Regions from separate parts of the Enterobacter sp. 4974935 genome, predicted to be linked through region 4. Evidence: predicted binding sites of a transcription regulator. Region 4 holds the regulator's gene; each other region holds the start of a gene.
The links. Region 4 encodes sigma-54, which starts transcription at its own class of promoters, with help from an activator protein. Its sites were predicted from a motif close to GTTGGCACANNTTTCGCTNT; they were not measured.
Positions count from the first base shown of each region.

Region 1 (7,816 bases), 1.2 Mb from region 4:
CATAAAAAAACCTGCCGAAGCAGGTTTTTTTATCAGAACATCGCACCCGGTGGGACGTCTTTAAACGTTGTGCAGTAGTTAGCCCACATGCTTTTCAGGATTTTGCGCAGTTTCATTATGTTGCTCCAGTAACGTGTTATGCAGGTGTTATTATCAATACGCTTATAATATGACCGCCATCACAAAAATCAACCATTTTGTGACCTGCATCACGGTTAATAAACCCTCAGTGCTGCCGGTTTGTTAAAAAAAGGCACGATAAATCCGCACGTTACAGACTTATAAATTCCAGTAAATTTTTATAAAATTTTTTGAGCGGGCAGGAAGAGAATGAGTGAAAACGTATCCGGCAAAGAGAGCCGTGGATTATCGCCTGCGGCACTGCTGGTGGCCGGTGCTTTCTTTATGGAGTTTCTGGACGGGACGGTGATCGCCACCGCATTGCCGGATATGTCAAAAAGCTTCGGCGTACAGGCCGTGGATCTGAATATCGGCATCAGCGCCTACCTGATCACCCTTGCCGTGCTGATCCCCGCCAGCGGCTGGATCGCCGACCGCTTCGGCGCGCGAAAAGTATTTGCCCTCGCGCTGGCGATCTTCACGCTGGCCTCGGTATTTTGCGGCCTGTCCACCACGCTCGAGGAGTTTGTCGCAATGCGCGTCTTCCAGGGCATGGGTGGCGCGCTGATGGTGCCTGTGGGTCGCCTGGCCGTGTTACGTACAACGCCAAAGCATCAGCTCATCACGGCAATCGCCACCCTGACGTGGCCTGCGCTGGTCGCGCCGATCATCGGCCCGCCGCTGGGCGGGTTCATTACAAGCTATGCCGACTGGCGCTGGATCTTCTTTATTAATGTGCCGCTGGGGATAATCGCCATTTTGCTGGCACTGCGAATCATTCCGGACCTGCATGAAGATACGCGCCGACCGTTTGACTTGCCGGGTTTTGTGGTCACCACCCTTGCCATGGTGAGCCTGGTTTATGCGATGGAGTTGATGGGCGCAGAGCCTCTGCGGACAGGATTAACCGCCACGCTGTTTATCGTCGGTGTCGCCGCGTTGAGCCTGGCGCTGCGCCACTTTAAGCGGGCAACCTGGCCGATGATCAGGCTCGATGCGATGCAAGTGCCGACGTTTCGCGTCACCCTGTACGGCGGATCGCTGTTTCGCGCCTCCATCAGCGCGGTTCCGTTCCTGTTACCGCTGATGTTCCAGGTCGGCTTTGGCATGGACGCGTTCCATTCTGGCCTGCTGGTGCTGGCCGTTTTCGTAGGCAATCTCACCATTAAACCGGCAACGACGCCCCTGATCCGCAGCCTGGGGTTTAAGCGGCTGTTGCTGATTAACGGTTCACTGAATGTCCTGGCGCTGCTGGCCTGCGCCTTTCTTACGCCGCAGACTCCTGTGTGGCTCGTCATGCTGATCCTCTATCTGGGTGGCGTTTTTCGTTCGATCCAGTTTACAGCCATCAGTACGCTGGCCTTTGCGGATGTACCCTCGGCGCAGATGAGCTATGCCAATACGCTGTTTTCAACCGCAACGCAGCTTGCCGTGGGACTTGGGATCACGCTCGGGGCAATTGGTATTCGTATCGGGGAAAAAGTCAGTGAGACGATGGGGATTGCCGGCATGCCGGGAATGAGCTTCCGGCTGGCATTTGTGGCGATCGCGCTGATCTGCCTGGTGGGAATGGTTGACACGCTGCGTCTGACCAAAAATGCAGGCAGCGCGGTATCATCGAAAAAGTAAGGCTCTGTGCCGGGCGGGCAACGCACCGCCCGGCAAAGGAAATCAGCCAACAATACCGCGCACGAAGGCTTCGATCTCTTTGTCCTGGCAGTTCTCGAAGAAGCACTGCTGGAAGCGCTGGCCTGAGACGGCGGTTTTAACCAGCTCAGGATCGATTGCACGCAGGGTATCCAGATAGTTTTCTTTTACCACCGCCGCTTTCACCTGGTTCAGAATACCGGCGTTACGCACCTGCGGCTCCTTACGCTCTGGTGGATAGCCTTCGCCATTGCGTCCGGTAAACGCTTTCTCAAAGATAAAGCGTACGTTCAGTTCTGCCCCCCAGCCGAAGCCCTTCGCAAACGGCAGAGAAAGCGCGTTACCGTTGTTGATTTGCGCGAACAGGAAAGCATCCGCAGGATCGATGCAGTAACCGCAAATCACACCCGGATGGATGTTCAGGGACATCAACGCGCCCTGCCCGGTACCGCAGCCGGTGACAACAAAATCAACGGCTTTTGCGTTAAGCAAAATGCTCGCCATGATGCCCAGGTGAATATAAGTGAGATGATGATCGTTCTCATCACTCATACCAACGTTATAGACCGGGAAACCTTTCTCATCAGCAACGGCTTTCAGCTCATTAAGGATGATGGGATTCTTAGCGGCCTGGCTGTTTTCCATCATCAGTGCAATTTTCATCTTGTCTCTCCTGAATGCATGGCGGGCGATCCCGCTGTGGATACCTTTTCAACTTAACCTTACTATCAAACAAACGCACTTTCAAATTAAGTGAAAACTTGTTTTAAAAAACAAAGATGCGCTCACAATTTCGCTCGGTGGCCCGGCTCGTTGTACAGTGAAAGGGCAGATCCTCCGGCTATTCCGGCCATTGCGTCCCGTCGCGTTGGTTACAATGGCGTATTTCCCGTCACGCAGAGTGAAACATGAAACGTGTAATCATAGCCGGAACGATCCTGTTGCTCGCCGGGTGCAGCATCAACCGTCAGGCAGAAGTCAGTAGTACGGATGCCCCAAACGGAATTGTGCGCCTCGACTATGGCCAGACCATGCTCCAAAACGCCTGGTCTGATGACTATGTTAATAACGGTACGGCAACAAAGGCCTGCCAACGCATGGGCTACGCCTCCGCGTCAGCCTACGGGCAGCCGATTAAAACCTGCACCCTGATCAGCGGTTCACTCTGTCTGAACGAAAGTGTGACCATTCAGTATAAATGTCAGGGATATGCCGTTACCTCTTCCAGCCAGAATCCGTGGTATTAACCGCGACTGCCAGTCACGCTGGCAGTTTATTTAATAAGAACAAAAACAATTCTCATTAATAAATACAAATGGCGGCAATGCGTTTTATTCCCATTCGTATTTTTAATAAATAAATATTTATTTTACTTTTTGCAAATAATTAAATAACAAATTATAGTGTCGCTCATCGTGAACCAGAATTAATAAACCGGAGCTGCACCATGTTAAAAACTGAAATGATCGACAAGCTCAATGCGCAAATGAATCTTGAGCTATTTTCTTCCCTGCTTTATCAGCAGATGAGCGCCTGGTGCAGCTATCACAGCTTTGAAGGGGCTGCCGCCTTCCTGCGTCGTCATGCCCAGGAAGAGATGACGCACATGCAGCGTCTGTTTGATTACCTGACGGACACCGGCAGCCTGCCGCGCATTGATAACGTGGTATCGCCTTTCGCCGAGTACGGCTCTCTTGATGAACTGTTCCGTGCCACCTATGAGCACGAACAGCTGATCACCCAGAAAATAAATGAACTGGCTCATGCCGCCATGACCAGTCAGGATTATCCAACCTTTAATTTCCTTCAGTGGTATGTGGCTGAACAGCACGAAGAAGAGAAGCTGTTTAAATCCGTGCTGGATAAATTATCTCTGGCAGGTAAATCCGGGGAAGGTCTGTACTTCATTGATAAAGAGCTGTCGACGCTCGACACGCAGAATTAATAGAAAAGCGGTGCTGAGTTTTCAGCACCGCTTTATTCAATGACGGCAAATTTTACTTTCGTGCGTGGAAAATCCGTCTGCTGCCGGAATGAATTTTCCGCGCGCTGCCAGAAACGCCACCAGCTCCGCGGCTGTCATTTCCGAAGCTGAACAGGTATGGAAACGCGCCGCTTCGCCAAAGCGGGCATGTATCGCCTCAACCAGACTCTCCTTCGTATAACGCTCACCTGACTCAATCATCATATTCAGCACGTCGTGTCCGTGAATTGACATCATTACCTCTCGCAAATAAAAAGCAGACTAAATGCTCCCTCCACGGCACGCTTTGCGCTGGCGCAGGTTCCCCCTTTCTTTTTGTAAATTAATCATTACACCCTATGTAACGGTGATTTGACGAGATGGTGCTTTTCCCTTACTCTGCGCCGCAGAATGAGTCGCGGTATGGAAGCGTTGTAGAGGAAAGCGTGAAGAACAGAACTCTGGGAAGTATTTTTATCGTCGCCGGAACGACAATTGGCGCAGGAATGTTGGCCATGCCGTTGGCTGCCGCCGGCGTCGGGTTTGGGGTTACCGTAGTGCTGCTGGGCGGTCTTTGGGCCCTGATGTGTTACACCGCGCTATTATTGCTGGAGGTTTATCAACATGTCCCTGCCGATACCGGCTTAGGCTCCCTGGCTGCACGCTATCTTGGACGCTACGGGCAGTGGATCACCGGTTTCAGCATGATGTTCCTGATGTACGCGCTGACCGCCGCCTACATCAGCGGCGCCGGGGAGCTAATTGCGTCAAGTATCAATGACGGCTTCGGTGCGTCGCTTTCACCGGAAACAGGCGCCATTGTCTTTACGCTGATCGGTGGCGGTGTGGTTTGTGCGGGCACGTCGCTGGTCGATCTGTTTAACCGTTTTTTGTTCAGCGCCAAAATTCTCTTCCTTGTTGTGATGCTGGTGCTGCTGGCACCGCATGTGCACAAGGTTAACCTGCTCTCCCTCCCGCTTGAGAAAGGTCTGGCGCTTTCGGCCATCCCGGTGATTTTCACCTCTTTCGGTTTTCATGGCAGCGTGCCGAGCATCGTGAGCTATATGAACGGGGATATTCGCAAGCTGCGCCGCGTCTTTGTGATCGGCAGCGCCATTCCGTTGATTGCTTACCTGTTCTGGCAGCTGGTGACGCTGGGCAGTATTGATTCCACCACCTTTATCGGCCTGATGGCAGAGCATTCTGGTCTGAATGGATTCCTGGTTGCCCTGCGTAACGTGGTGGCCTCTTCACACGTGGAGCTGGCGGTACATCTGTTTGCAGACCTGGCGCTGGCAACCTCCTTCCTCGGCGTGGCGCTTGGCCTGTTTGACTATATGGCGGATCTTTTCCAGCGTCGCAATACCGTTGCCGGACGCCTACAGACGGGGGCGATGACCTTCCTGCCGCCGCTGGCCTTCGCGCTCTTTTATCCGCGCGGGTTTGTGATGGCGCTAGGATATGCTGGCGTGGCGTTATCGGTACTGGCCCTGCTGCTGCCTTCCCTGCTGGCGTGGAAGAGCCGCCAGCAACATCCGCAGCAAGGATACCGCGTGGCGGGTGGTAAGCCGCTGCTGTGCGTGGTGTTTGGTTGTGGGGTGGTGATTATTCTGGTGCAGATTTTGATTGCAGCGGGGATGCTGCCGGAAGTGGGATAAAAAAAGGGGCTATGAATAGCCCCTTTTTTCAGTGCAGACAGCAACTCTTAAACTTCTTACCGCTCCCGCACGGACACGGATCGTTACGTCCCACCTTCGACCCGTTCACGATCGGCTTTTTCGCTTCCGGCTGCTGCGGATTAGCCACCCAGTAGTTGTACAAACGCAGCGCCGCAGGCTGAATGCTCTCGATGCTGGCCATATACTCCTCTTCGGTCAGCGCTTCCAGCTTCTCGCTGTTCTCTTCCGTTCCGTGCAGGGCAATCACCGCCAGATCCGCTTCCAGCGCTTCCGGCAGGGATGACCAGTCCGTCAGCGCCACGCCGCGCATGTAGCCATAGCACCACTCTTCCACTACGGTATAGCTCTGACCGTCAACGTCGTTATAGCCAAACAGCGGTTCAAACTGATCCGGGTATTCGCTCAGGCGCTCGGCAATATCGTTCATGTGCTTAAAGCAGAGATCGATAAAACGGTTCATTTCACGATCGTTTTTCCAGCGTGGAATATACTTCTCACCACCCCATACCGCTACCAGCCAGGTGTCGGGCTCCACCACAACGGGACCGGAAAGTACTGCGGTAAGCATGCCGTCCAGTTCGGACACGTCAATCACGGATGCATCGTCGTGTCCGTAAGAGATTAATGTCTCTTCCAGCCACGCCATCTCGCTTTCATTTAATGGGCCTTCAGCCATTGCTGATACTCCTGATAAAAAAAACGATCCTGACATATATCGCCGCGCATGCCTATCTGAAGTTTAGGTCTTTATTGCTGCAAAAACGTGCAAATCGTGACCGTTGCACAACTTATGGGCTTTGTTGTTAAGGAGATGTGATCTCCGCTGTAAATTCATCTCATCCCGCAAAGGCGCATAAAACGGCGCTCTATACTCAACGTGTTGTGACCCGGTCAAGGGATTAACCATTCTGGCAACCTTTTTGCTTAATGTTCTGCGCGCTTCGCGGTGCGTGGGATCCTCGCCGTATTAAGCACGAGATTGCTTCTAAAGTGCATTTTGTTCTCGCTCTTGTTTTTGGATTTACGATGCCATCAGGCGTTCGGGTTTATACCTGGTGCAAAAACCTCTTTGCTAAGGAACATAATAATGTCGCTGAAATTTACCAAAACTCCCCTCTCCCTGTTGCTGGCCGGTTGTCTGGTGACGGCCTTTTCTGCACAGGCCGATATCGTGATCGGCGTGGCCGGGCCGTTCACAGGCCCGAACGCAACCTATGGCGATCAATACTGGCATGGCGCTACGCAGGCGGCGGAAGACATTAACGCCGCTGGCGGGATCAACGGTGAGAAAATCAAACTGGTTCAGGGCGATGACGCCTGCGAACCCAAACAGGCCGTTGCCGTCGCCAACCGCTTAGTCGATCAGGATAAAGTGAAAGCGGTCGTCGGCCACTTCTGCTCCTCGTCGACCATGCCCGCCTCCGAGGTCTATAGCGATGCCGGGATCCTCTCCATCACCCCCGGCTCAACGAACCCGCTTATTACCGAGCGGGGCATGAGCGATATGTTCCGCATGTGCGGACGTGACGACCAGCAGGGCCAGGTCGCCAGCGATTTTATTCTTGATAAGCTTAAAGCCAAACGGGTCGTCATCATCCACGATAAAGACACCTACGGTCAGGGGCTGGCGGACGCCACTAAAGCGGCGCTGGCGAAACGCGGCGTTAAGGAAGTGATGTACGAAGGGTTGTCCCGCGGGGAAAAAGACTTTAACGCGCTGGTGACCAAAATTGGCGCACAAAAACCAGACGTGGTGTTCTTCGGGGGCTGTCACCCGGAAGCGGGCCCGCTGGTTCGCCAGATGCGTGAACAGGGCGTGCAGGCGAAGTTCTTCTCGGGAGACTGTATCGTCAATGAAGAGATGGTCACCGCCGCCGGTGGGGCGCAGTACACCAACGGTATTTACATGACCTTCGGTAAAGACCCGCGCCTGATCCCGGACGGAAAAGCCGTCATCGAGAAATTCCGCGCCGGTAAATTTGAACCAGAAGGATACACCCTCTACGCCTACGCGTCTGTGCAGGCTATCGCAGCGGCATTCAAGGCCACGAAAGGGACGGATTCCGCAAAAGCCAGCGAGTGGCTGAAGGCCAACCCTGTCGACACGGTGATGGGTAAAAAAGCCTGGGACAGCAAAGGTGACCTCAAAGTGTCTGACTACGTGGTCTACCAGTGGGACGACAAAGGCAAATATAAAGAAGTGCCATAACGGGACGGAATCTGCTCAACGCCGGCAGGTCTGACTGTCGGCGTAACCCTTTATTCAGGTGCGCGACCATGAGTACATTCTTCCTGCAACAATTAATTAATGGCTTAACGCTGGGTTCGGTCTACGGTCTTATCGCCATCGGCTACACCATGGTGTACGGCATCATCGGTATGATCAATTTCGCCCACGGCGAAGTGT
Region 1 covers NZ_JBZWGT010000003.1:1,543,420-1,551,235, reverse strand. Annotated here, with positions in the region: gene azuC (stress response protein AzuC) at 33-116, opposite strand; gene AC4OVS_RS08555 (MFS transporter) at 331-1,749, shown strand; gene AC4OVS_RS08550 (RpiB/LacA/LacB family sugar-phosphate isomerase) at 1,792-2,430, opposite strand; gene yecR (YecR family lipoprotein) at 2,676-3,014, shown strand; gene ftnA (non-heme ferritin) at 3,215-3,712, shown strand; gene AC4OVS_RS08535 (YecH family metal-binding protein) at 3,749-3,988, opposite strand; gene tyrP (tyrosine transporter TyrP) at 4,177-5,388, shown strand; gene AC4OVS_RS08525 (YecA/YgfB family protein) at 5,417-6,085, opposite strand; gene AC4OVS_RS08520 (branched-chain amino acid ABC transporter substrate-binding protein) at 6,497-7,618, shown strand; gene AC4OVS_RS08515 (ABC transporter permease subunit) at 7,687-7,816, shown strand, end outside.
Region 1: the regulator sigma-54 is predicted to act here: its motif matches at 6,317-6,336, upstream of AC4OVS_RS08520 (branched-chain amino acid ABC transporter substrate-binding protein).

Region 2 (7,816 bases), 4.1 Mb from region 4:
TATCTGCTGAAGTTCTACACCGACGTGCTGGGACTGCCCGGTACCTACGGGGGGATTATCTTCCTGATTGCGAAGTTTTTTACCGCCTTCACCGATATGGGCACCGGGATCATGCTCGACTCCCGGCGCAAGATTGGCCCGAAAGGGAAATTCCGCCCGTTCGTGCTGTATGCAGCCTTCCCTGTGACGCTGCTGGCGATTGCCAACTTCGTCGGCACACCGTTTGAGATGACCGGCAAAACGGTGATGGCAACGGTGCTGTTCATGCTGTACGGCCTGTTCTTCAGCATGATGAACTGCTCTTACGGCGCGATGGTGCCCGCCATTACCAAAAACCCGGACGAGCGAGCCTCGCTGGCGGCCTGGCGTCAGGGCGGCGCCACGCTCGGCCTGCTGCTCTGTACGGTGGGCTTTGTCCCGGTGATGAACCTCATTGAGGGCAATGACCAGCTTGGCTACATCTTTGCCGCCACCCTCTTCTCGCTGTTCGGGTTGTTCTTTATGTGGTGGTGCTATAAGGGCGTAACCGAGCGTTACGTTGAGACGCAACCTGCTAACCCGGCGCAGAAACCGGGGCTGTTGCAGTCGTTTCGCGCCATCGCCGGGAACCGTCCGCTGTTTATCCTGTGCATCGCTAACCTGTGCACGCTGGGTGCCTTTAACGTCAAACTCGCCATTCAGGTCTACTACACGCAGTACGTGCTGAACGACCCGATCCTGCTGTCGTACATGGGCTTCTTCAGCATGGGCTGTATTTTTATCGGCGTCTTTATGATGCCTGGCGCGGTGCGGCGCTTTGGTAAGAAAAAGGTCTATATCAGCGGCCTGGCAATTTGGGTGGCAGGCGATCTGCTTAACTACTTCTTCGGCGGCGGCTCGGTGAGCTTTGTGGCGTTCTCCTGCCTGGCGTTTTTCGGTTCCGCGTTCGTGAACAGCCTGAACTGGGCGCTGGTCTCCGATACCGTGGAGTACGGCGAGTGGCGCACCGGCGTACGCTCCGAGGGGACGGTCTATACCGGCTTTACCTTCTTCCGCAAGGTATCGCAGGCGCTGGCGGGCTTCTTCCCGGGGATCATGCTTACGCAGATTGGCTATGTGCCCAACGTGGTGCAATCCGCCGGCACGGTTGAAGGGCTGCGGCAGCTGATATTTATCTACCCGAGCCTGCTGGCGGTCATCACCATCGTGGCGATGGGCTGCTTCTACAACCTCAACGAGAAGATGTATGTGCGCATCGTGGAAGAAATTGAGCTGCGCAAACGTACGGCATAAATGACGTGATTGAGCGCCCTGCGGGGCGCTTTGAGGATCGACCATGACACACAATACTGATCCGTTAACCCTGAAATTGAGCCTGCGAGAGAAGTGCGCCTACGGGATGGGCGATTTTGGCTCGAACCTGATGCTCTGTATTGGCACGCTGTATCTGCTGAAGTTTTACACGGACGAGCTGGGCATGCCCGCGTTCTACGGCGGCATCATTTTTCTGGTCGCCAAGTTCTTTACCGCGTTTACCGACATGCTGACCGGGGTGCTGCTGGACTCCCGGCGTAATATCGGCGCGCGGGGGAAATTCCGGCCATTCATTCTCTACGCCTCCGTCCCGGTGGCGCTGGTGGCCACGGCGCAGTTTATGGCCAACGACTTTAGCCTGACGGTGAAAACGGCCCTCGCCACCGTGCTCTTCATGATGTTTGGCCTCTGCTACAGCCTGATGAACTGCGCCTACGGTGCAATGGTTCCGGCCATCACCAAAAACCCGAACGAGCGCGCGCAGCTTGCGGCGTGGCGTCAGGGCGGCGCAACGGTAGGACTGTTGCTCTGCACCGTCGGCTTTATGCCGATTCAGGCGCTGTTCGTCAGCCAGCCCTCACTCGGCTATCTGGTGGCTGCGCTGGTGTTCGTCACCGGGGGGCTGTTCTGCATGTGGTGGTGCTACAGCGGGGTGAAAGAGCGCTACGTCGAGCTTACGCCCGATCACCATAAGCCCGGCATTCTGAAATCATTCTGCGCAATTTTCCGCAATCCGCCGCTGCTGGTGCTGTGCATCGCCAACCTCTGTACCCTCGCCGCGTTTAACATCAAGCTGGCGATTCAGGTCTACTACACCCAGTACGTGCTGAACGATCTGCATCTCCTGTCGTGGATGGGCTTTTTCAGCATGGGCTGCATTCTGATTGGCGTGTTTCTGGTGCCCGGTGCGGTAAAGCGCTTTGGCAAGAAACCGGTCTATCTGGGCGGGCTGGCGCTGTGGGCGGTGGGCGACGTGCTGAATTTCTTCTGGGGGACCAGCTCCCTGCTGTTTGTGCTCTTTTCCTGCATGGCCTTCTTCGGCACGGCGTTTGTGAACAGCCTGAACTGGGCGCTGGTGCCGGATACGGTTGATTACGGCGAGTGGAAAACCGGGATTCGCGCCGAAGGGTCGGTGTATACCGGCTATACCTTCTCGCGCAAAATCTCCGCTGCGCTCGCCGGTTTTCTGCCCGGCATAATGCTGACCCAGATTGGCTACGTTCCCCATGCCGTGCAGAGCGCGGGCACGCTGCTGGGTTTGCGTCAGCTGATTTTCCTCTGGCCGTGCGGCCTGGCGATCGTTGCTGCCGTGACCATGGGGCTGTTTTATAAACTCAACGAAGCGCGCTTCGCCTTTATTATCGAGGAGATTGGAAAACGGAAAAAACAGACAGCAAATACCCCTGAGATAACCACCAACAATAAAGCGTCAGCAGTCACTTTATAACTATAAATCCGGCCAATATGTCCTTCCTGTTAATCAGGAGGGAGGCCTTTCTGTACCTGATACATGGACAAATTATGAATAGAATCATCACCGTACTGATCGTGTCGTCTGTGTCCTGCCCGGTTTTTGCCGGGGCCTATGTCGAAACGCGCGAAGCGTACAATACGGCCTCTGAGCTGCACGAGGTGATCCTGCGTGCGGGCTATAACTTCGATATGGGCGCGGGGCTGATGTTCACCAACGCTTATAACGTGGGGAAATGGGACGAACTGAAGCACAGCTATAACGAAATCGAGGGTTGGTATCCGCTCTTCAAACCGACCGACAAACTCACCTTCCAGCCCGGCGGCTTGATCAATGACAGCAGCGCAGGATCGGGTGGAGCACTCTATTTAGATACTAACTATAAATTTACGGACTGGTTCAATCTGACGTTCCGCTATCGCTATAACCATAACAATTACGATACGCCGGACTATAACGGGCAGATGGATAAAAACGACACGCACGAATTCGCCAACTACTGGAATTTCAAAGTGACGGATGCGTTTTTCTACACCTTTGAGCCGCATTTTTTCCAGCGGGTGAATGATTACCACAGCAAAAATGGCAAAGATCATCACTGGGAAATTACCAACAAGTTCAGCTATAAGATCGACAGAAACTGGCTGCCGTACCTCGAACTACAGTGGCTGGACCGATGGAATGATTACAACCGCGAGCAGTACCGGATCCGTTTAGGGTTACGTTATTCGTTCTAATAAAAAAGCCGCTGATCGCTCAGCGGCTTTTCGTTGCCGGGTGGCGCTTGCGCTTTACCCGGCCTACGGCATAACCGAATTACTCTTCTTTCGCACCGCGCATAGCACGTTTACGATCGTTCTCGGTCAGGTGACGTTTACGGATACGAATTGACTGAGGCGTCACTTCTACCAGTTCGTCATCATCGATGAATTCCAGAGCCTGCTCCAGCGTCATCTTGATCGGTGGAACCAGAACCGTTGCTTCGTCAGTACCGGACGCACGCATGTTGGTCAGTTTCTTACCGGTCAGGCAGTTTACCGTCAGGTCGTTAGAACGGCTGTGAATACCGATGATCTGGCCTTCGTAAACTTCAGCACCGTGACCCAGGAACAGCTTACCGCGATCCTGCAGACCGAACAGCGCAAACGCAACCGCTTTACCCTGACCGTTGGAGATCAGTACGCCGTTGTTACGCTGGCCCACTTCGCCCGGACGGATGTCGTCATAGTGGCTGAAGGTGGAGTACAGCAGGCCGGTACCGGAGGTCATGGTCATGAACTCAGAACGGAAGCCGATCAGGCCACGGCTTGGGATCACGTAGTCGAGACGTACGCGGCCTTTGCCATCTGGATTCATGTTTTTCAGGTCGCCTTTACGCTCACCCAGTGCCTGCATGACAGAACCCTGGTGCTGCTCTTCAACGTCCAGCGTTACGTTTTCGAATGGCTCTTGTTTACGGCCATCGATTTCGCGGAAGATAACTTTCGGACGGGATACCGCCATCTCGAAACCTTCACGACGCATGTTCTCAATCAGAACAGACAGGTGCAGCTCACCACGACCGGAAACGCGGAATGCATCAGCGTCTTCGGTTTCTTCAACGCGCAGCGCAACGTTGTGCACCAGCTCTTTGTTCAGGCGGTCAAGGATCTGACGAGAGGTAACGAACTTACCTTCTTTACCACAGAACGGAGAGGTGTTGACGTTGAAGAACATGGATACGGTTGGTTCATCAACGGACAGGGCTGGCAGCGCTTCGACGTTCTGCGGATCGCAGATGGTATCGGAGATGTTCAGTTCACCCAGACCGGTAATAGCGATGATGTCGCCCGCTTCAGCGATGTCGCTCTCGATACGCTCAAGACCCAGGTGAGTCAGAACTTTACCGACTTTACCGTTACGGGTTTTGCCTTCGCTATCGATGATAGTGACCTGCTGGTTAGGCTTCACTTTACCGCGCTTGATACGACCAATGCCGATTACGCCAACATAGTTGTTGTAGTCGAGCTGGGAGATCTGCATTTGCAGGGTGCCTTCCAGGTCAACGTTTGGCGCAGGAACGCGGTCAACAATCGTCTGGTACAGCGGAGTCATGTCTTCCGCCATGTCTTCGTGATCCAGACCGGCGATACCGTTCAGCGCAGACGCATAAACGATAGGGAAGTCCAGCTGTTCGTCGGTCGCGTCGAGGTTAACGAACAGGTCGAAGACCTGGTCAACAACCCAGTCAGGACGCGCGCCAGGACGGTCAACCTTGTTGATCACAACGATAGGTTTCAGGCCGTGGGCAAATGCTTTTTTGGTCACGAAGCGCGTTTGCGGCATAGGGCCATCAAATGCGTCAACCACCAGCAGCACGGAATCCACCATGGACATCACGCGCTCAACTTCACCACCGAAGTCGGCGTGCCCTGGGGTATCAACGATGTTGATACGGTAGTCATTCCATTTGATAGCGGTGTTTTTGGCGAGGATGGTAATCCCACGCTCTTTCTCCAAATCGTTGGAGTCCATCACACGCTCTTGAGTTTCGGCACGAGCATCAAACGTACCGGACTGCTGTAGCAGCTTGTCAACCAGGGTAGTTTTACCATGGTCGACGTGCGCGATGATGGCGATATTACGCAATTTTTCGATCACAACTTTGCCTCAGGCATTTAGAAATAGCGCGTTATTGTACACGGATTAATCGCACTACAAAACAGGATCACAAACATCCCCCGCAAACAAGTATTGCAGAGATGCTTTGTGATCGCTTTCACGGAGCGGTAAAAGGGCACTTTAACGTAAATTGCACCAATATGGTGCTCAATGTTCACACTGAAGCACTATAATGGTGCAACGAATCCAATGTGGTGCAGCCCTTCTGCACTATGGTGCGCATGATAACGCCTTTTTGGGGTGTTTTAAAAGTTGGCACAGATTTCGCTTTACAGAAATACAGTAAAAATATGGCAGCCCAGCCGATTTGAAGACCTCGTTACCACGACGACAATGACCAATCTGGAGAGTTAAGTATGTCCGCTGAACACGTTTTGACGATGCTGAACGAACATGAAGTGAAGTTTGTTGATCTGCGCTTCACCGATACCAAAGGTAAAGAACAGCACGTCACGATCCCTGCTCATCAGGTGAACGCCGAATTCTTTGAAGAAGGCAAAATGTTTGACGGCTCCTCCATTGGCGGCTGGAAAGGCATTAACGAATCCGACATGGTTCTGATGCCAGATGCAACCACTGCGCTCATTGACCCGTTCTACGAAGAACCTACGCTGATCATCCGCTGCGATATCCTGGAACCTGGCACGCTGCAAGGCTATGACCGTGACCCACGCTCCATCGCAAAACGCGCTGAAGAGTACCTGCGTTCTACCGGTATTGCAGACACCGTTCTGTTCGGGCCAGAGCCAGAGTTCTTCCTGTTCGACGACATCCGTTTTGGTGCTTCCATTTCTGGTTCCCACGTCGCTATCGATGACATCGAAGGCGCATGGAACTCTTCCACCAAGTACGAAGGTGGTAACAAAGGTCACCGTCCGGGCGTGAAAGGCGGTTACTTCCCGGTTCCTCCGGTCGATTCTTCACAGGACATCCGTTCTACCATGTGTCTGATCATGGAAGAGATGGGCCTGGTTGTTGAAGCGCACCACCATGAAGTGGCAACGGCTGGCCAGAACGAAATCGCCACCCGCTTCAACACCATGACCAAAAAAGCGGACGAGATTCAGATCTACAAATACGTTGTGCACAACGTTGCGCACCGTTTCGGTAAAACCGCGACCTTCATGCCAAAACCCATGTTTGGCGACAACGGTTCCGGTATGCACTGCCACATGTCCCTGTCCAGGAACGGTACTAACCTGTTCTCTGGCGACAAGTACGCGGGTCTGTCCGAGCAGGCGCTGCACTACATCGGTGGTGTTATCAAACACGCTAAAGCGATCAACGCCCTGGCGAACCCAACCACTAACTCCTACAAGCGTCTGGTCCCTGGCTACGAAGCACCAGTAATGCTGGCGTACTCTGCCCGTAACCGTTCTGCTTCTATCCGTATCCCGGTGGTTGCGTCTCCGAAAGCGCGTCGTATCGAAGTGCGCTTCCCGGACCCGGCGGCTAACCCATACCTGTGCTTCGCAGCACTGCTGATGGCCGGTCTGGACGGTATCAAGAACAAGATCCATCCGGGCGAAGCCATGGACAAAAACCTGTACGACCTGCCGCCAGAAGAAGCGAAAGAGATCCCACAGGTTGCCGGCTCTCTGGAAGAAGCCCTCCAGGCGCTGGACGCAGACCGCGAGTTCCTGACCGCTGGCGGCGTGTTCACCGATGAAGCTATCGACGCTTACATCGCGCTGCGTACCGAAGAAAACGACCGCGTTCGCATGACGCCGCACCCGGTTGAGTTCGAACTGTACTACAGCGTTTAATTGATTTGTTTTACCCGGCGCATACGCGTCGGGAGTCGTTGCCGTGGAAACTTTAGCCCATCTTCGGATGGGCTTTTTTCTCCACCAACAACCTGATCTCACGCGCTTTTTACCTCTAAAACGCTATACTGCACTAAAATAGTGCAACGACTCCAGGAGACTGCTGAATGGCAACTGGCACGCTGCCCGATGCTGGGCAGATCCTCAATTCTTTAATTAACAGTATTTTGCTGGTCGACGACGAGCTGGCGGTGCATTACGCCAACCCGGCGGCGCAGCAGCTGCTCGCCCAAAGCGCCCGTAAACTGTTTGGCACGCCGCTGCCAGAACTGCTGAGCTATTTCTCGCTGAATATTGGCCTGATGCAGGAGAGTTTGCAGGCGGGTCAGGGCTTCACCGATAACGAAGTGACGCTGGTGATTGACGGACGCTCGCATATTTTGTCCCTCACCGCACAGCGTCTGCCAGATGGCATGATTCTGCTGGAAATGGCGCCGATGGATAACCAGCGTCGTCTCAGCCAGGAGCAGCTTCAGCATGCGCAGCAGATTGCGGCGCGCGACCTGGTGCGCGGGCTGGCCCATGAGATCAAAAACCCGCTGGGCGGCTTACGCGGTGCGGCACA
Region 2 covers NZ_JBZWGT010000003.1:4,421,804-4,429,619, reverse strand. Annotated here, with positions in the region: gene AC4OVS_RS22410 (MFS transporter) at 1-1,272, shown strand, start outside; gene AC4OVS_RS22405 (MFS transporter) at 1,316-2,740, shown strand; gene ompL (porin OmpL) at 2,815-3,501, shown strand; gene typA (ribosome-dependent GTPase TypA) at 3,581-5,404, opposite strand; gene glnA (glutamate--ammonia ligase) at 5,782-7,191, shown strand; gene glnL (nitrogen regulation protein NR(II)) at 7,359-7,816, shown strand, end outside.
Region 2: the regulator sigma-54 is predicted to act here: its motif matches at 5,677-5,696, upstream of glnA (glutamate--ammonia ligase).

Region 3 (7,816 bases), 3.0 Mb from region 4:
GTAAAAGCACCATTCTGTCACTGATTCAGCGCCATTTTGACGTGAGCGAAGGCGATATCCGTTTCCATGACGTCCCCCTGCCACGTCTGCTGCTGGATGACTGGCGCAGCCGCCTGGCGGTCGTCAGCCAGACGCCGTTTTTGTTTTCAGACACCATAGCCAACAATATCGCGCTCGGGTGCCCGACGGCGACACAGGACCAGATCGAGCATGTGGCGCGCTTAGCCAGCGTCCATGAGGATATTCTGCGCCTGCCGCAGGGCTACGACACAGAAGTGGGTGAGCGGGGCGTTATGCTCTCCGGTGGACAAAAACAGCGTATCTCTATTGCCCGCGCGCTGCTGCTGGACGCTGAGATCCTGATTCTGGATGATGCGCTGTCCGCGGTTGACGGGCGTACCGAGCATCAAATTCTGCATAACCTTCGCCAGTGGGGGGAGGGGCGCACGGTCATCATCAGCGCGCACCGTCTGTCGGCCCTTACCGAAGCCAGTGAAATTCTGGTGCTTCAGCACGGGCATATTGCTCAGCGTGGTCAGCATGAGCAGCTTGCCGGGCAGGCCGGCTGGTATCGGGATATGTACCGCTATCAACAGCTTGAAGCTGCGCTGGATGAGGAGGTCACCGATGCGTAAGTTTGGACAGATGTGGCCGACGTTAAAACGGCTGCTCGCCTATGGCTCACCGTGGCGCAAACCGCTTTCCATCGCCGTGCTGTTACTGTGGATCGCCGCGATTGCGGAGGTGACCGGTCCGCTGCTTATCAGCTATTTTATCGATAACATGGTGGCGAAAAGCTATCTGCCGCTGGGGCTGGTGGCGGGGCTGGGTGTGGCGTATGTCGGGCTACAGCTGACGGCGGCGGGGCTGCACTATGCGCAGTCGCTGCTGTTTAACCGGGCCGCCGTGGGCGTGGTCCAGCAGCTACGCACGGATGTGATGGATGCCGCGCTGCGTCAGCCGCTGAGCGAGTTTGATACCCAGCCGGTCGGGCAGGTTATTTCGCGCGTCACCAATGACACCGAGGTGATCCGCGACCTTTATGTGACCGTTGTCGCAACGGTTCTGCGCAGTGCCGCATTGATTGGCGCGATGCTGGTGGCGATGTTCAGTCTGGACTGGCGGATGGCGCTGGTGGCGATCGCTATTTTCCCGGCGGTGCTGATTGTGATGGTAATTTACCAGCGCTACAGCACGCCGATTGTTCGTCGCGTGCGCGCTTACCTTGCAGATATCAATGATGGCTTCAACGAAGTGATCAACGGCATGAGCGTTATCCAGCAGTTTCGCCAGCAGGCGCGTTTTGGCGAGCGAATGGGAGAAGCCAGCCGCTCGCACTATATGGCGCGGATGCAGACGTTACGTCTGGACGGCTTCCTGTTACGCCCGCTGCTGAGCCTCTTCTCTGCGCTGGTGCTGTGCGGGATGTTGATGCTGTTTGGCCTGACGACGCGCGGAACCATTGAGGTGGGAGTGCTGTACGCGTTTATCAGTTACCTTGGCCGTCTTAACGAACCGCTGATTGAACTCACTACGCAGCAATCGATGCTGCAACAGGCGGTAGTCGCGGGTGAGCGTGTGTTTGAGCTGATGGACAGGCCGCGTCAGACCTATGGCGATGATGAACGTCCGCTGGAAAGTGGATCCATAGCGTTTGATCATGTCTCGTTTGCCTACCGCGACGATCAGCTTGTCTTGCAGGATATCAACCTCGAGGTACCGTCGCGCGGTTTTGTCGCCCTGGTTGGGCATACCGGCAGCGGCAAAAGCACGCTCGCCAGTTTGCTGATGGGCTACTATCCGTTGACGCAGGGGGAGATCCGTCTGGATGGACGGCCTCTTTCCGCGCTTAGCCACAACGCGTTGCGTAAAGGCGTCGCGATGGTGCAGCAGGATCCGGTAGTGCTGGCGGATACCTTTTATGCCAACGTGACGCTGGGACGATCTTTCACGCCTGAGCAGGTATGGGAGGTGCTGGAAACGGTGCAGCTGGCAGATCTGGCGCGCGGGTTAAGCGAGGGGATCAATACCCGGCTGGGCGAGCAAGGCAATAACCTCTCTGTCGGGCAAAAGCAGCTCCTGGCGCTGGCGCGCGTGCTGATTGAGACGCCGCAGGTGTTGATTCTGGATGAAGCGACCGCAAGCATCGACTCCGGTACCGAACAGGCGATCCAGCTGGCGCTGGCTGCCGTGCGGGATCGCACTACGCTGGTGGTGATCGCTCACCGCCTCTCAACGATCGTCGATGCCGATACCATTCTGGTGCTGCACCGTGGCCAGGCCGTTGAACGGGGTACGCACAAAGCGCTGCTCGAGGCGAAAGGACGCTACTGGCAGATGTATCAGTTGCAGCTGGCAGGCGACGAGCTGGCCGCCAGCGTGCGCGAGGAGGAGTCGCTCAGCGCCTGATGCACCATAACAAGGCAATGCGCTAACAGTCTTAACCGTTGGTGCAAAACTGAAACGCACCCTGCACTGCCATGGTGCGTTTTTTTTCACCCCTTCGCGGCGCATGCGCGCCGCGGCGCTTTCCTCCTCACATTTCACTTCTGGCACACCCTTTGCAATATACCTCTCGTGTTAGCTGCGGCCATTACCGAATTCTGACTGGAGGGGATATATGAAGCTGGTTACGGTGGTAATCAAACCATTCAAACTCGAAGACGTGCGTGAAGCGCTGTCTTCCATGGGTATTCAGGGACTGACTGTCACCGAAGTGAAAGGCTTTGGGCGTCAGAAAGGTCATGCCGAGCTTTATCGCGGGGCGGAATACAGCGTTAACTTCCTGCCAAAAGTGAAGATTGATGTGGCGATTGCCGACGATCAGCTTGATGAGGTGATTGATGTCGTCAGCAAAGCGGCCTACACCGGAAAAATTGGCGACGGCAAAATTTTCGTTGCCGAACTACAGCGCGTCATTCGCATCCGTACCGGCGAATCTGACGAAGCGGCGTTGTAAGTAACTCCTGGCACACAGTGATAGGGATCGAGAAAATGATGAAAGCAACAATGAAAACAGGTCTGGGTTCGCTGGCACTGCTGCCGGGCCTGGCAATGGCTGCACCTGCTGTGGCAGACAAAGCCGATAACGCCTTTATGATGATTTGCACCGCGCTGGTGCTGTTCATGACGATTCCGGGGATCGCGCTGTTTTACGGCGGCCTGATCCGCGGCAAGAACGTACTCTCCATGCTGACGCAGGTTGCCGTCACGTTCGCGCTGGTGTGCGTGCTGTGGGTGGTTTACGGTTACTCGCTGGCCTTCGGGGAGGGCAACGCCTTCTTCGGCAACGTTAACTGGGCGATGCTGAAAAATATCGAACTGACCGCGGTAATGGGCAGCTTCTATCAGTATATTCATGTCGCGTTCCAGGGCTCATTCGCGTGCATCACCGTGGGGCTGATTGTGGGCGCGCTGGCTGAGCGTATCCGCTTCTCTGCGGTACTGATTTTCGTGGTGGTCTGGCTGACGCTCTCCTATGTCCCGATTGCGCATATGGTCTGGGGCGGTGGTCTGTTGGCTTCCCATGGCGCTCTGGACTTTGCGGGCGGTACCGTTGTTCACATCAACGCCGCCGTAGCAGGTCTGGTAGGCGCATACCTGATTGGTAAGCGCGTGGGCTTCGGGAAAGAAGCATTTAAGCCGCACAACCTGCCGATGGTCTTTACCGGCACCGCCATCCTCTACTTTGGCTGGTTCGGCTTCAACGCAGGTTCAGCCAGCGCCGCTAACGAAATCGCCGCGCTGGCCTTCGTGAATACCGTGGTGGCAACTGCCGGGGCCATCCTCTCATGGGTATTTGGCGAGTGGGCCGTTCGCGGCAAGCCATCCCTGCTGGGTGCCTGTTCTGGGGCGATTGCCGGTCTGGTAGGTATTACGCCAGCATGCGGTTACGTGGGCGTGGGCGGCGCATTGCTGATCGGTATCGTCGCGGGTCTGGCGGGGCTGTGGGGCGTTACCGCACTGAAACGTATTCTGCGCGTTGACGATCCGTGTGATGTATTCGGCGTACACGGTGTGTGCGGCATTATCGGCTGTATCATGACCGGAATCTTTGCTGCACAATCTTTGGGCGGCGTAGGTTATGCTGAAGGCGTGACCATGATGCATCAGGTGCTGGTCCAGCTTGAAAGTATCGCGATTACGGTTGTCTGGTCGGGAGTTGTAGCTTTTATCGGCTACAAGCTGGCCGATATGACCGTGGGGCTGCGCGTACCGGAAGAGCAGGAGCGCGAAGGTCTGGACGTCAACAGCCACGGCGAGAATGCGTACAACGCATAATTTGAGTGCCTTGCCGGGTGGTGGCTTCGCCTTACCCGGCCTGAAAAAGTGAAATTTGCAGGCCCGGTAAGCGTAGCGACCGGGCTTTTTACCTCACCCGCGATTACGCATCACACCTTCCTGCACGGTAGAAGCCACCAGCACACCATCCTGGGTGTAAAACTCCCCGCGAACAAAACCGCGTGCGCTGGACGCAGAGGTACTTTCTACGCTGTAAAGCAGCCACTCGTTCATATCGAAAGGACGATGGAACCACATGGAATGGTCAATCGTGGCGACCTGCATCCCTTTTTCCAGGAATCCCACGCCGTGCGGCTGTAGCGCAACCGGCAGGAAGTTGAAATCCGACGCATAACCCAGCAGATACTGATGCACGCGCAAGTCTGCCGGTACGCTGCCGTTGGCGCGGATCCACACCTGGCGGGTGGGCTCAGCAGTATGCCCCTTCATTGGGTTATGAAATTCGACCGGGCGGATCTCCAGCGGTTTATCGCACAGAAACTTCTCTTTTACCTGCGGCGGCAGCAGATGTGCGAGTGCGCGGGCAATTTCGGTTTCCGATTTCAGATCGTCCGGCGATGGGGCAGACGGCATCTGTTTTTGATGCTCATAGCCCGGCTCTGGCGCCTGGAAGGAGGCGGTCATGTAGAAGATGGGTTTCCCATGCTGGATGGCCGCCACACGGCGAGCGCTGAAGCTTTGGCCGTCACGCAGAACTTCCACGTCGTACACAATCGGTTTAGCGCTGTCACCGGGGCGTAAAAAGTAGCTGTGGAATGAGTGCACCAGACGGTCTGCCGGAACGGTCTCCTTAGCGGCATATAGCGCTTGCCCCACGACCTGGCCCCCAAAAACCTGGCGTAAGCCTAAATCTTCGCTCTGTCCGCGAAAAAGCCCTTCTTCTATTTTTTCCAGGTTCAGCAATGTCAGCAGATTGTTCAGTGCCTGACTCATAGTGGTCCTCAATAAACGCCGTGGCGAAAGATACGCTGAGTATAACGCAGAAACGATAGTGGTCCGATGGGTAGAATTATCTTAATACCTGGGCAAAATTAGGCATAAATCCGTGATTTGTGCCACACTTGTTTACGTTATGTGAATAAAACGACATCGGATGGGATCGATCCCGCCGGTGCATTGATGATAAGGAGACTTCAATGAAACTCGTGCCTATGTTAAGCGGTGTTGCAATGGCGGTGGCGTTGTCCGCCTGTGCGGATAAGAGTGCCGATGTAGCGGTGCCAACGGCGACCCCAAACGGGATTAACACCCTTTCACAGCAAGCTATTCGACAGCCTAACGTGTCCGGTACCATCTGGATCAAACAGAAAGTCGCTCTGCCGCCGGACGCGGTTTTAACGGTCACGTTATCCGATGCGTCTCTGGCGGATGCACCGTCTAAAGTCCTTGCACAGCGTGCAGTTCGTACAGAGGGTAAACAGGCGCCGTTCAGCTTTGTGCTGCCGTACAACCCGTCTGACGTTCAGCCTAACGCGCGTATCCTCCTGAGCGCGGCGGTAACGATCAACGATAAGCTGGTCTTTATCACCGATACCGTGCAGGAAGCGGTCAACAAAGGGGGCACCAAAATCGACCTGACCCTGGTCCCGGTGCAGCAGACTGAAGTGCCTGTGGCAACGCAGACCAATCAGCCGACCTTGCCTACACCGCCAACACAGTTGTAACTTTCTTTCGCCCTCTTCATCTTGACGGGAGAGGGCGTCAGTATTCCCAGCGATACTTCTGCATATCTATCTGTCCCGTCCCGGACACCTGCACCCCTTCTGAGAGTAATGCCTGACGCTGGCGCTGCAAGTCTGGCCCGGTGAGGGAAATGGCACCATGGCGATTAACGACCCGGTGCCATGGTAACGTACTTCCCTCCGGAAGCCTTCTTAGCACGCCGCCAACCTGACGCGCTGCGCGCGGAGAGCCCGCCAGTCGGGCGACTTCCCCATAGGTCGTAACACAGCCTTCCGGAATCGAGGCCACGATTTGCCACACTCGCTGTGGGAAAGAGTCGTGTTCGTCCATTGTTTCTCCAGCGGGAATTCAGCGAAGGGTAATGTTATACGAAGATAAAGAAGATTGTCGGGTCAGTTTGCGCAATAATCCAGCATCCAGTTGCCAGCGGCTTGCAATTGAGGTGCTCCACAGGGATAATGCGCCAGCGCGTTGGTTATCAACGCTCTCAATGGGGGCTCTGTTGGTTCTCCCGCAACGCTACTCTGTTCACCAGGTCAGGTCCGGAAGGAAGCAGCCAGGGCAGACGACGTGGGTGCCGGGATGTAGCTGGCAGGGCCCCCACCCATTTGTGTTCTTCTCTGAAGTTTCCCCCTATATAAACCTTCTCAATTATGTGCCTATTTTGTTCGTGCAATATCTCCTTCATTGAACTGAAATAATAATGTCATAAACCTGTAATAATAGACTGTCATTTTATTATCGGGCGTCTTTTTGTTGTCATAAGCAAAAAAATATATATCTGGATAACAAACTTATCTTCGTGTATTAAATTAAACACGTGTTCCGAAAGGATGTGACAATCATGGTAACTGCGGTTTTAAACGTTAAAATTGATGAAGCGCTAAAAGAAAGACTCCGCCACTATGCGGAAGACAATAATGAGAATTTAAGCGTGACCACAGAGAAACTGCTGCTGCTGGCATTTGAAGCAGTAGAAGAGGCGGGAGTATCGGAAGAGGATGTTGATAATCAGCATACGGAAGAAGAGAGCGTAAATCCATTTACTCCTAAAGAAATCAAAGCACTACGTAAACTTCTGAAGAAGAGAAAATGAAACAACAACTATCGACTGCCAGCGATTACAACGAGGCCTGCAATCTGTTACGTTCGGGCTATGTGAAACATGTTCGTCTTGGCTGGAATGTCGGAAGCGATGAGTTCTTTCGAATTGCGTCTGACTGGTGTGATACCGGTGCGAAAATAAAGAAAGAAGGTGAAAATTTCATTATTTCGCTGAAAGGCTTCCCGATTCCTCCTCAACATTAAGTTGTTCTTCATGAAAACAGCTGACTGCATGCGTTACAGTCAGCTGTTTTTATTGTTTCTGGCGAATAATTTACACCAGGCTCCGTTTTACTGGCGGTGTACTTTTATTTAAGGCAAGCCACAGCGGTTTGATACGCAGTAATGCCTCTTCAAGTTCTGGCGAATTGAGTGAGAAGGGCATACGCAGGTAGCGGTCAAACGCGCCTGAAAGCCCAAAGCGCGTGCCGGTGCCCATAATGATGCCTGTCGTTTCCGCACGTGCCGCCAGTTGAGTCGCCAGCATGCCGGGTAGTTCAATCCAGTATGAAAGTCCTCCCTCCGCTTCCTGAAACCGCCATTCGGGGAAATGCTCCCGTAACATCTGGCCGCAGCGGTCACGCCGTTCTGCCAGCATTTCCCGCCGGGCAGGCAGGAAGGTTTCACTGTTTTCGATAAGCCACAGCGTGGCCAGCTGTTCCAGCACCGGAGAGCCCAGATCCAGCGTGTCGCGCGTCTGTGCGAGCGTGGCGATAGTGCGGGACGA
Region 3 covers NZ_JBZWGT010000003.1:3,307,646-3,315,461, reverse strand. Annotated here, with positions in the region: gene AC4OVS_RS17190 (SmdA family multidrug ABC transporter permease/ATP-binding protein) at 1-635, shown strand, start outside; gene AC4OVS_RS17185 (SmdB family multidrug efflux ABC transporter permease/ATP-binding protein) at 628-2,409, shown strand; gene glnK (P-II family nitrogen regulator) at 2,621-2,959, shown strand; gene amtB (ammonium transporter AmtB) at 2,995-4,281, shown strand; gene tesB (acyl-CoA thioesterase II) at 4,375-5,235, opposite strand; gene AC4OVS_RS17165 (YbaY family lipoprotein) at 5,439-5,966, shown strand; gene AC4OVS_RS17160 (MGMT family protein) at 6,004-6,315, opposite strand; RNA gene ffs (signal recognition particle sRNA small type) at 6,486-6,582, shown strand; gene AC4OVS_RS17150 (hypothetical protein) at 6,830-7,081, shown strand; gene AC4OVS_RS17145 (hypothetical protein) at 7,078-7,293, shown strand; gene yczR (MocR-like transcription factor YczR) at 7,364-7,816, opposite strand, start outside.
Region 3: the regulator sigma-54 is predicted to act here: its motif matches at 2,549-2,568, upstream of glnK (P-II family nitrogen regulator).

Region 4 (7,816 bases):
AGTCTGACCGTCAACTCCGGCGAAATCGTGGGTTTGCTTGGCCCTAACGGGGCGGGTAAAACCACGACCTTCTACATGGTGGTGGGCATTGTCCCGCGTGACGCCGGCAACATCATCATCGATGATGAAGATATCAGCCTGCTGCCACTGCATGCCCGCGCGCGTCGTGGCATCGGCTATCTGCCGCAGGAAGCCTCCATCTTCCGCCGCTTAAGCGTTTTCGACAACCTGATGGCCGTGCTTCAGATCCGTGACGATCTGACCAGCGAGCAGCGCACTGACCGTGCGAACGAGCTGATGGAAGAGTTTCATATCGAACATCTGCGTGACAGCCTCGGTCAGGCGCTGTCCGGTGGTGAACGCCGCCGCGTTGAGATTGCGCGCGCGCTGGCAGCAAACCCGAAATTTATCCTGCTGGATGAACCGTTTGCGGGCGTTGACCCCATCTCCGTTATCGATATCAAACGTATTATTGAGCACCTGCGCGACAGCGGGCTTGGCGTACTGATCACGGACCACAACGTTCGTGAAACGCTGGCCGTGTGTGAGCGCGCCTACATAGTGAGCCAGGGCCATCTGATTGCCCACGGCACGCCACAGCAAATCCTCGAAGATGAGCATGTTAAGCGCGTGTACCTTGGGGAAGACTTCAGACTCTGATAGGGTAGAGGTTAAGTCACGCCGAACCGGAGAAAAACGCTCTGAACATGAAGCAAGGTTTGCAATTACGGCTCAGCCAGCAACTGGCCATGACGCCGCAGCTACAACAGGCAATCCGTCTGTTGCAGCTGTCCACGTTAGAACTCCAGCAGGAGCTCCAGCAGGCGCTGGACAGCAATCCGCTGCTGGAGCAAACCGATCTTCATGACGAGGTAGACGCTCAGCAGACGCAGGACACAGAAACGCTCGACTCCGTAGATGCGCTCGAACAGAAAGAGATGCCGGAGGAACTGCCGCTGGATGCCAGCTGGGATGAAATCTACACCGCGGGTACCCCTTCCGGGACGCGTGCAGATTACCAGGACGATGAACTCCCGGTCTACCAGGGCGAAACTACCCAGTCGCTTCAGGACTACCTGATGTGGCAGGTGGAGCTGACGCCTTTCTCCGATACCGATCGCGCCATTGCCACCTCGATTGTCGATGCCGTTGACGACACGGGCTATTTGACCGTGACGCTGGACGAGATTCTGGAAAGCATCGGCGATGACGAGATTGAACTGGAAGAGATCGAAGCCGTCCTGAAACGCGTTCAGCGTTTCGACCCGATTGGCGTCGCCGCGAAAGATCTGCGCGACTGCCTTCTGATCCAGCTTTCGCAGTTTGCCAAAGAGACACCGTGGATTGATGAAGCCCGGCTCATCATCAGCGAGCATCTGGATTTGCTGGCAAATCACGACTTCCGCACCCTGATGCGCGTCACGCGCCTCAAAGAAGAGGTGCTGAAGGAAGCGGTGAATCTGATCCAGTCACTCGATCCGCGTCCGGGGCAATCTATCCAGACCAGCGAACCGGAATACGTTATTCCTGATGTGCTGGTGAGAAAACACAATGGCCGCTGGGTCGTTGAACTGAACGCCGACAGCATTCCTCGCCTGCAAATCAACCAGCAATACGCCTCCATGTGCACCAGCGCCCGTAACGACGCTGATAATCAATACATTCGCAGCAACCTTCAGGAAGCACGCTGGTTGATTAAGAGTCTGGAAAGCCGTAATGACACGCTGCTGCGCGTCAGCCGCTGTATTGTCGAACAGCAGCAGGCATTCTTTGAGCAGGGCGAAGAATTTATGAAACCGATGGTGCTGGCGGACATCGCCCAGGCCGTCGAGATGCATGAATCAACCATTTCCCGCGTGACCACGCAGAAGTATCTGCACAGCCCACGCGGTATTTTTGAGCTTAAGTATTTCTTCTCCAGCCACGTGAACACCGAAGGCGGCGGCGAAGCCTCGTCAACAGCTATTCGCGCCCTGGTGAAGAAGTTGATCGCCGCGGAGAACCCCGCGAAGCCACTCAGTGACAGTAAGTTAACCACCATGCTGTCCGATCAGGGTATTATGGTGGCACGCCGTACTGTCGCGAAGTATCGAGAGTCTTTATCCATTCCGCCGTCTAACCAGCGTAAACAACTGGTTTGACACAACCGATAAGGAAGACACTATGCAGCTCAATATCACCGGACATAACGTCGAAATTACTGAGGCTTTACGCGATTTTGTAAACGCTAAGTTCGCGAAACTCGAGCAGTATTTCGAGAGGATCAACCAGGTCTATGTTGTGTTGAAAGTGGAGAAAGTGACGCATATCTCGGATGCGACCCTGCACGTCAACGGAGGGGAACTTCATGCCAGTGCGGAAGGGCAAGACATGTACGCGGCTATCGACGGCTTGATTGATAAGCTTGCGAGACAGCTCAATAAACATAAAGATAAACTGAAACAACACTAATTGTCCGGGCAGTTAACGGGTGCAGGACGGCCTGTTGTGAAACACAACAGGCCATTTGTACAGTTAGCGCTTAGGTGAAATTATGATAAACAACGATTCCGCTCTTCAACTGAGCAATGTCCTTAACCAGGATTGTACCCGCAGTGGCGTTCACTGCCAGAGCAAAAAACGTGCGCTGGAAATCATCAGTGAGCTGGCCGCAAAACAGCTGGGTCTGCCGCCGCAGATCGTGTTTGAAGCCATTCTGACCCGTGAAAAAATGGGCAGTACCGGCATCGGCAATGGCATTGCGATCCCGCATGGCAAGCTGGAAGAAGATACGCTGCGTGCCGTGGGGGTGTTTGTGCAACTGGAAACGCCTATCGCTTTTGACGCCATCGATAACCAGCCTGTGGATCTGCTCTTCGCGCTGCTGGTTCCTGCCGATCAGACCAAAACCCACCTGCACACGCTGTCGCTGGTTGCCAAACGTCTGGCGGATAAAACCATTTGTCGTCGACTGCGCTCAGCTCAAAGTGATGAAGAACTTTATCAAATTATCACTGAAGCAGAAGGCAATCAGGATGAGGCATAATCGGGAAAGGGCCTTCAGAACGGCTTCCCTGAGGAGAAACGGAACATGGTGCTGATGATCGTCAGCGGTCGTTCGGGGTCCGGGAAGTCCGTGGCCCTGCGCGCGCTGGAAGACATGGGATTTTACTGCGTAGATAACCTGCCGGTAGTGCTGTTACCCGATCTGGCGCGGACGCTGGCGGACAGGCAAATCTCTGCCGCCGTCAGTATTGACGTGCGTAACATGCCGGAATCGCCGGAAATCTTCGAGCAGGCAATGAACAGCCTGCCGGAGTGCTTCTCGCCTCAGCTCTTGTTCCTGGATGCTGACCGCAACACGCTGATCCGCCGTTACAGCGATACACGTCGTTTGCATCCGCTCTCGAGTAAAAATCTTTCGCTGGAAAGCGCCATTGATAAAGAGAGCGATCTGCTTGAGCCGCTGCGTTCCCGGGCCGACCTGATTGTCGACACCTCAGAAATGTCCGTCCACGAGCTGGCGGAAATGCTGCGTACTCGCTTACTCGGCAAGCGCGAGCGCGAACTGACGATGGTGTTTGAATCCTTCGGCTTTAAGCACGGTATCCCTATCGATGCGGATTACGTTTTTGATGTGCGTTTCCTGCCGAACCCACACTGGGATCCGAAACTGCGTCCGATGACCGGTCTGGATAAGCCGGTGGCGGCGTTCCTCGACCGACACACAGAAGTACACAATTTTATCTACCAGACGCGAAGCTACCTTGAGCTATGGTTACCTATGCTGGAGACAAACAATCGTAGCTATCTGACGGTGGCGATTGGCTGTACCGGCGGTAAACATCGTTCGGTCTACATTGCCGAACAGCTGGCCGATTACTTCCGCTCACGCGGGAAGAACGTCCAGTCCCGTCATCGCACGCTGGAAAAACGCAAAACATGACCGTAAAACAGACCGTCGAAATCACCAATAAGCTGGGCATGCATGCGCGCCCGGCGATGAAGCTGTTTGAACTGATGCAGGGTTTTGATGCTGAGGTGCTGCTGCGCAACGATGAGGGAACCGAGGCAGAAGCCAACAGCGTGATTGCGCTGCTGATGCTGGATTCTGCCAAAGGCCGCCAGATTGAAGTTGAAGCCACCGGCCCGCAGGAAAAAGAAGCGCTGGCGGCAGTGATTGCCCTGTTTAACGCCGGGTTTGACGAAGATTAACGTTCGCCACGTCGGCGGGTAGCGCTGCGCTTACCCGCTTTACATAAGATTATTTCGCTCCATAAACCCTTCCCCACCCAGCTGACGCATCTGGCGCATAATCCACGCCTGGCGGCTTCGCACGTAGCCTGACGGCGCGCTGGCCTTAAAACGCAGCGGGTTCGGCAGCACGGCGGCAAGCAGTGCCGCTTCGGACATAGTCAGCCTGCTGGCGGGCTTGCCAAAATAGCGCTGCGATGCCGATTCGACGCCAAACACGCCGTCACCAAACTCCGCGATATTCAGGTAGACGGTCAAAATGCGTTTTTTGCTCCACACCGTCTCGACGCCCAGCGTCAGCCCGGCCTCCAGCCCTTTTCTCACCCAGCTGCGACCGTCCCATAAGAACAGATTTTTTACCGTCTGCTGAGAAAGCGTCGACGCACCGCGGACGCGGTTTTCATGACGTTCATTATGATCCAGCGCCTTCTCGATAGCCGCCACGTCAAAACCCCAGTGCTCCGGGAATTTCTGATCTTCTGCCGCAATGACCGCCAGCCCCATCCACGGGGAGATTTCATCCATGCCGACCCAGTCTGAGTGGGCAACATAGCCAAAATCACCCGAGAGCCAGGCGCTAATCTGCCGCTCTGCCATCACGGCCGAGAACGGGACGGGCAGGATGCTGAACAGCGCAATGCCTCCGCCCCAAAAAACGGCCAGGACCAGCACAATACGCAGCAGGATCCGTTTTAACCACCCGCCAGGGGATAATTTACGACTCATTCGGTAAGAACCAGCACTCTGTCCACCAGCTTTTCAATGCCTGCAGCAGCCTCGGCAATGTTCTGCGCCAGCATATACGCCGGTGTGGTGACGATTTTATTGTCCTCATCCACCACAATGTCGTCTACCGGACATGGCACGTGTTCGCCGCCCATATCTTCGACAATTTCAGCAGTATCAATGTCGGTTCCGATCGTGAGCCGCAGCGGGAAATCAAAAATCTTCGGCAGCATGGCTGGCGCAATGCAGATAAAGCCCTGCGGCTTACCTGCCGCATGCATCGCCAGCGATAGCGCTTTCAAATCGGGATCGACATGGCACGCCGCGCCTTGCGTTGCAAACGTGCTCAGGTTTTTCGCCGCGCCAAAGCCGCCCGGCACGATGAGCGCATCTAGCTCAGCCGCATCGGCCTGTACCAGCGGATGAATATCCCCGCGCACAATACGTGCCGCTTCAATCAGCACGTTACGGCTTTCCGCCATTGGCTCGCCGGTAAGATGATTAACCACGTCTGCCTGCGTTTTATCCGGAGCGAAGCAGATAACGTCGGCCCCCTGACGCGATAATGCCAGCAGCGTTAATACGGTTTCATGTATCTCTGAACCATCGTAAACGCCACATCCGCTCAGCACGACACCCACTTTCTTCATTCTGACGATCCTTCTATGCAACTCGCTGAAGCACATTAAAAATTCTGATTAAAACGCTATGCTTCACACATTTCACTGATTCATGTAACAAACTGTTTAAGATTTGCTATCTTATCTGCGTGCAGCCTTAATTTTCAGGCGGCGTCCATGCGAAAACAACCCATAAAAATCAGGCGCAGCCACGATTTCCCTGGTGTTGGCGCAGTATTCGCGCACCCCGGTATAGCCGGGGTCATTTTTTTCGGGATTCTACCCAGGCTTTCAGCACTGCCACATCGTTTTGCCACTCTTGTTTCATCTCTTCAACCCAATCACCTACGTTATCTTCCCAGGCAGGTAAATCAGGCGACTGAATCTGTTGGCCCAGCTGCTGGAGATGGCGTAACCCGACTGAACCAGCTGCGCCTTTGATTTTATGTCCCTCTTCGACGATGCCCTTCTGGTCACGCGCCGTCAGGTTGGATTCGAGCACGTTCAGATAGCCCGGCATCATTTTTTCGAACACGGCCAGGCCATCGGTGATCAGTTTGGGTCCCACCAGATCGATATACTGCTCCAGCATGGCGGTATCCAGTATCGTTTGGGTTTTGGCGCTATCAACAGACGTCATGGTGCTCTCCTCTTCATCACAGGTATCCCAGAACTTCTTGATCATCGCCGTCAGGGCAGGTACTGCCAGCGGCTTGCTGAGCACATCGTCCATACCGGCCTCGAGGTACTCTTTTTTATCTTTCAGCACGTTTGCGGTCAACGCAACCAGCGGCGGCAGCTCGTCAGGAGCATATTTGCGCGTCAGCTCGCGGGAGATATCCAGCCCGGTCATGTCCGGTAGCTGAATATCGAGCAGCACCAGGTCGTACTCGCCCGGCGTGAACATCTCCAGCGCGGCTTTGCCGGTCATCGCGACATCCACGCTGTTACCGAGTTTTTCCAGTACCGACCGGGCGACAATGACGTTCAGCTCAATATCTTCAACCAGCAGGACGTGCAGGGCTGGAAGCGGCATATCGTCGTTCTCAAACGTATCTTCCACTTCTTCAGCAACAGCAGGGGCGTGGACGGTAAGCGTAAAGGTGGAGCCTTTACCCGGCTGGCTGGCAACGGTGATATCCCCACCCATACTTTTCGCCAGACGTTTCGACACCGCCAGGCCAATGCCCGTGCCGGTCGCCGGTTTACCGCCGTGGCTGTCTTTAACCTGATAATACATGGCGAAGATCTTATCCTGCTCATCCTGAGGAATGCCGATACCCGAGTCCTCAACTTCAAAGTGCAGCATGTCCCCCTCATCATAGCGAATGCGCACCGCAACCTGTCCCTTCTGGGTAAACTTCACGGCGTTGCTAATGAGATTCCACAGGATCTGACGCAGACGCGTGCCGTCCGTCACCACTTTATGCGGCAGCGGCAGCGTCGGTTCCATCACGAAGCTCAGTCCTTTCTGCTGGGCCTGCAAACCTGACAGGTTCTCCAGGTCCGCGAGGAAGCCGGTAAAATCAACCGGCTGGTTGTCGAGCTGAACCTTACGGCGCTCCATCTTATCCATGTCGATAATATCATTGAAGATATTGCCCAGCGTGACCGCCGAAACGTGGATCGTTTTGAGGTATTTTTCCTGCTCATTGGTCAGGTCGGTATCCAGCAGAATACGGCTCAGCCCCACGATACCGTTTAGCGGCGTACGAAGCTCATGGCTGATGGTGGAGATGAAGGTGGTCTTGTCACGACTGGCGCGCTCCAGCGCATCCTGATATCGCTTACGCTCGGTGATATCACGGCCAAAGCCCATCAGACCATGACGTTTACCCACCCGGTCGTAATAAGGCACTTTGCGGATTTCAAAGCAGGCCTTGCGCCCGTCGGGGTAGTCCAGCCACTGCTCATAGGTCAACGAGACGTTATGACGGAACACCTTTTCATCCGTCTCCATCACTTTTGCCGCCGCCTCTTCGGAATAGACATCCTGAGGTTTCAGGTGGATCAGCTGCTTTTCGCTTTTCCCGGTCAACAATTCCATGGCCCGGTTACAGCCGGAGAACTCTTTATCTTCATTACGGTAGAACACCAGATCCGGCGACGCATCGAGGAACGAGCGCAGGAAAGAGGATTGCTGTTCAAGCTGGATCTGCGTGACCTCACGCTCTTTCATCTCAATTTTCAGCTGCTCCAGCGTGGTCTGACGTTCGGCTTCCGCCTTCTCACGGTCT
Region 4 covers NZ_JBZWGT010000003.1:312,517-320,332, reverse strand. Annotated here, with positions in the region: gene lptB (LPS export ABC transporter ATP-binding protein) at 1-660, shown strand, start outside; gene rpoN (RNA polymerase factor sigma-54) at 708-2,141, shown strand; gene hpf (ribosome hibernation promoting factor) at 2,164-2,451, shown strand; gene ptsN (PTS IIA-like nitrogen regulatory protein PtsN) at 2,534-3,025, shown strand; gene rapZ (RNase adapter RapZ) at 3,071-3,925, shown strand; gene npr (PTS phosphocarrier protein NPr) at 3,922-4,194, shown strand; gene mtgA (monofunctional biosynthetic peptidoglycan transglycosylase) at 4,234-4,959, opposite strand; gene elbB (isoprenoid biosynthesis glyoxalase ElbB) at 4,956-5,609, opposite strand; gene arcB (aerobic respiration two-component sensor histidine kinase ArcB) at 5,842-7,816, opposite strand, start outside.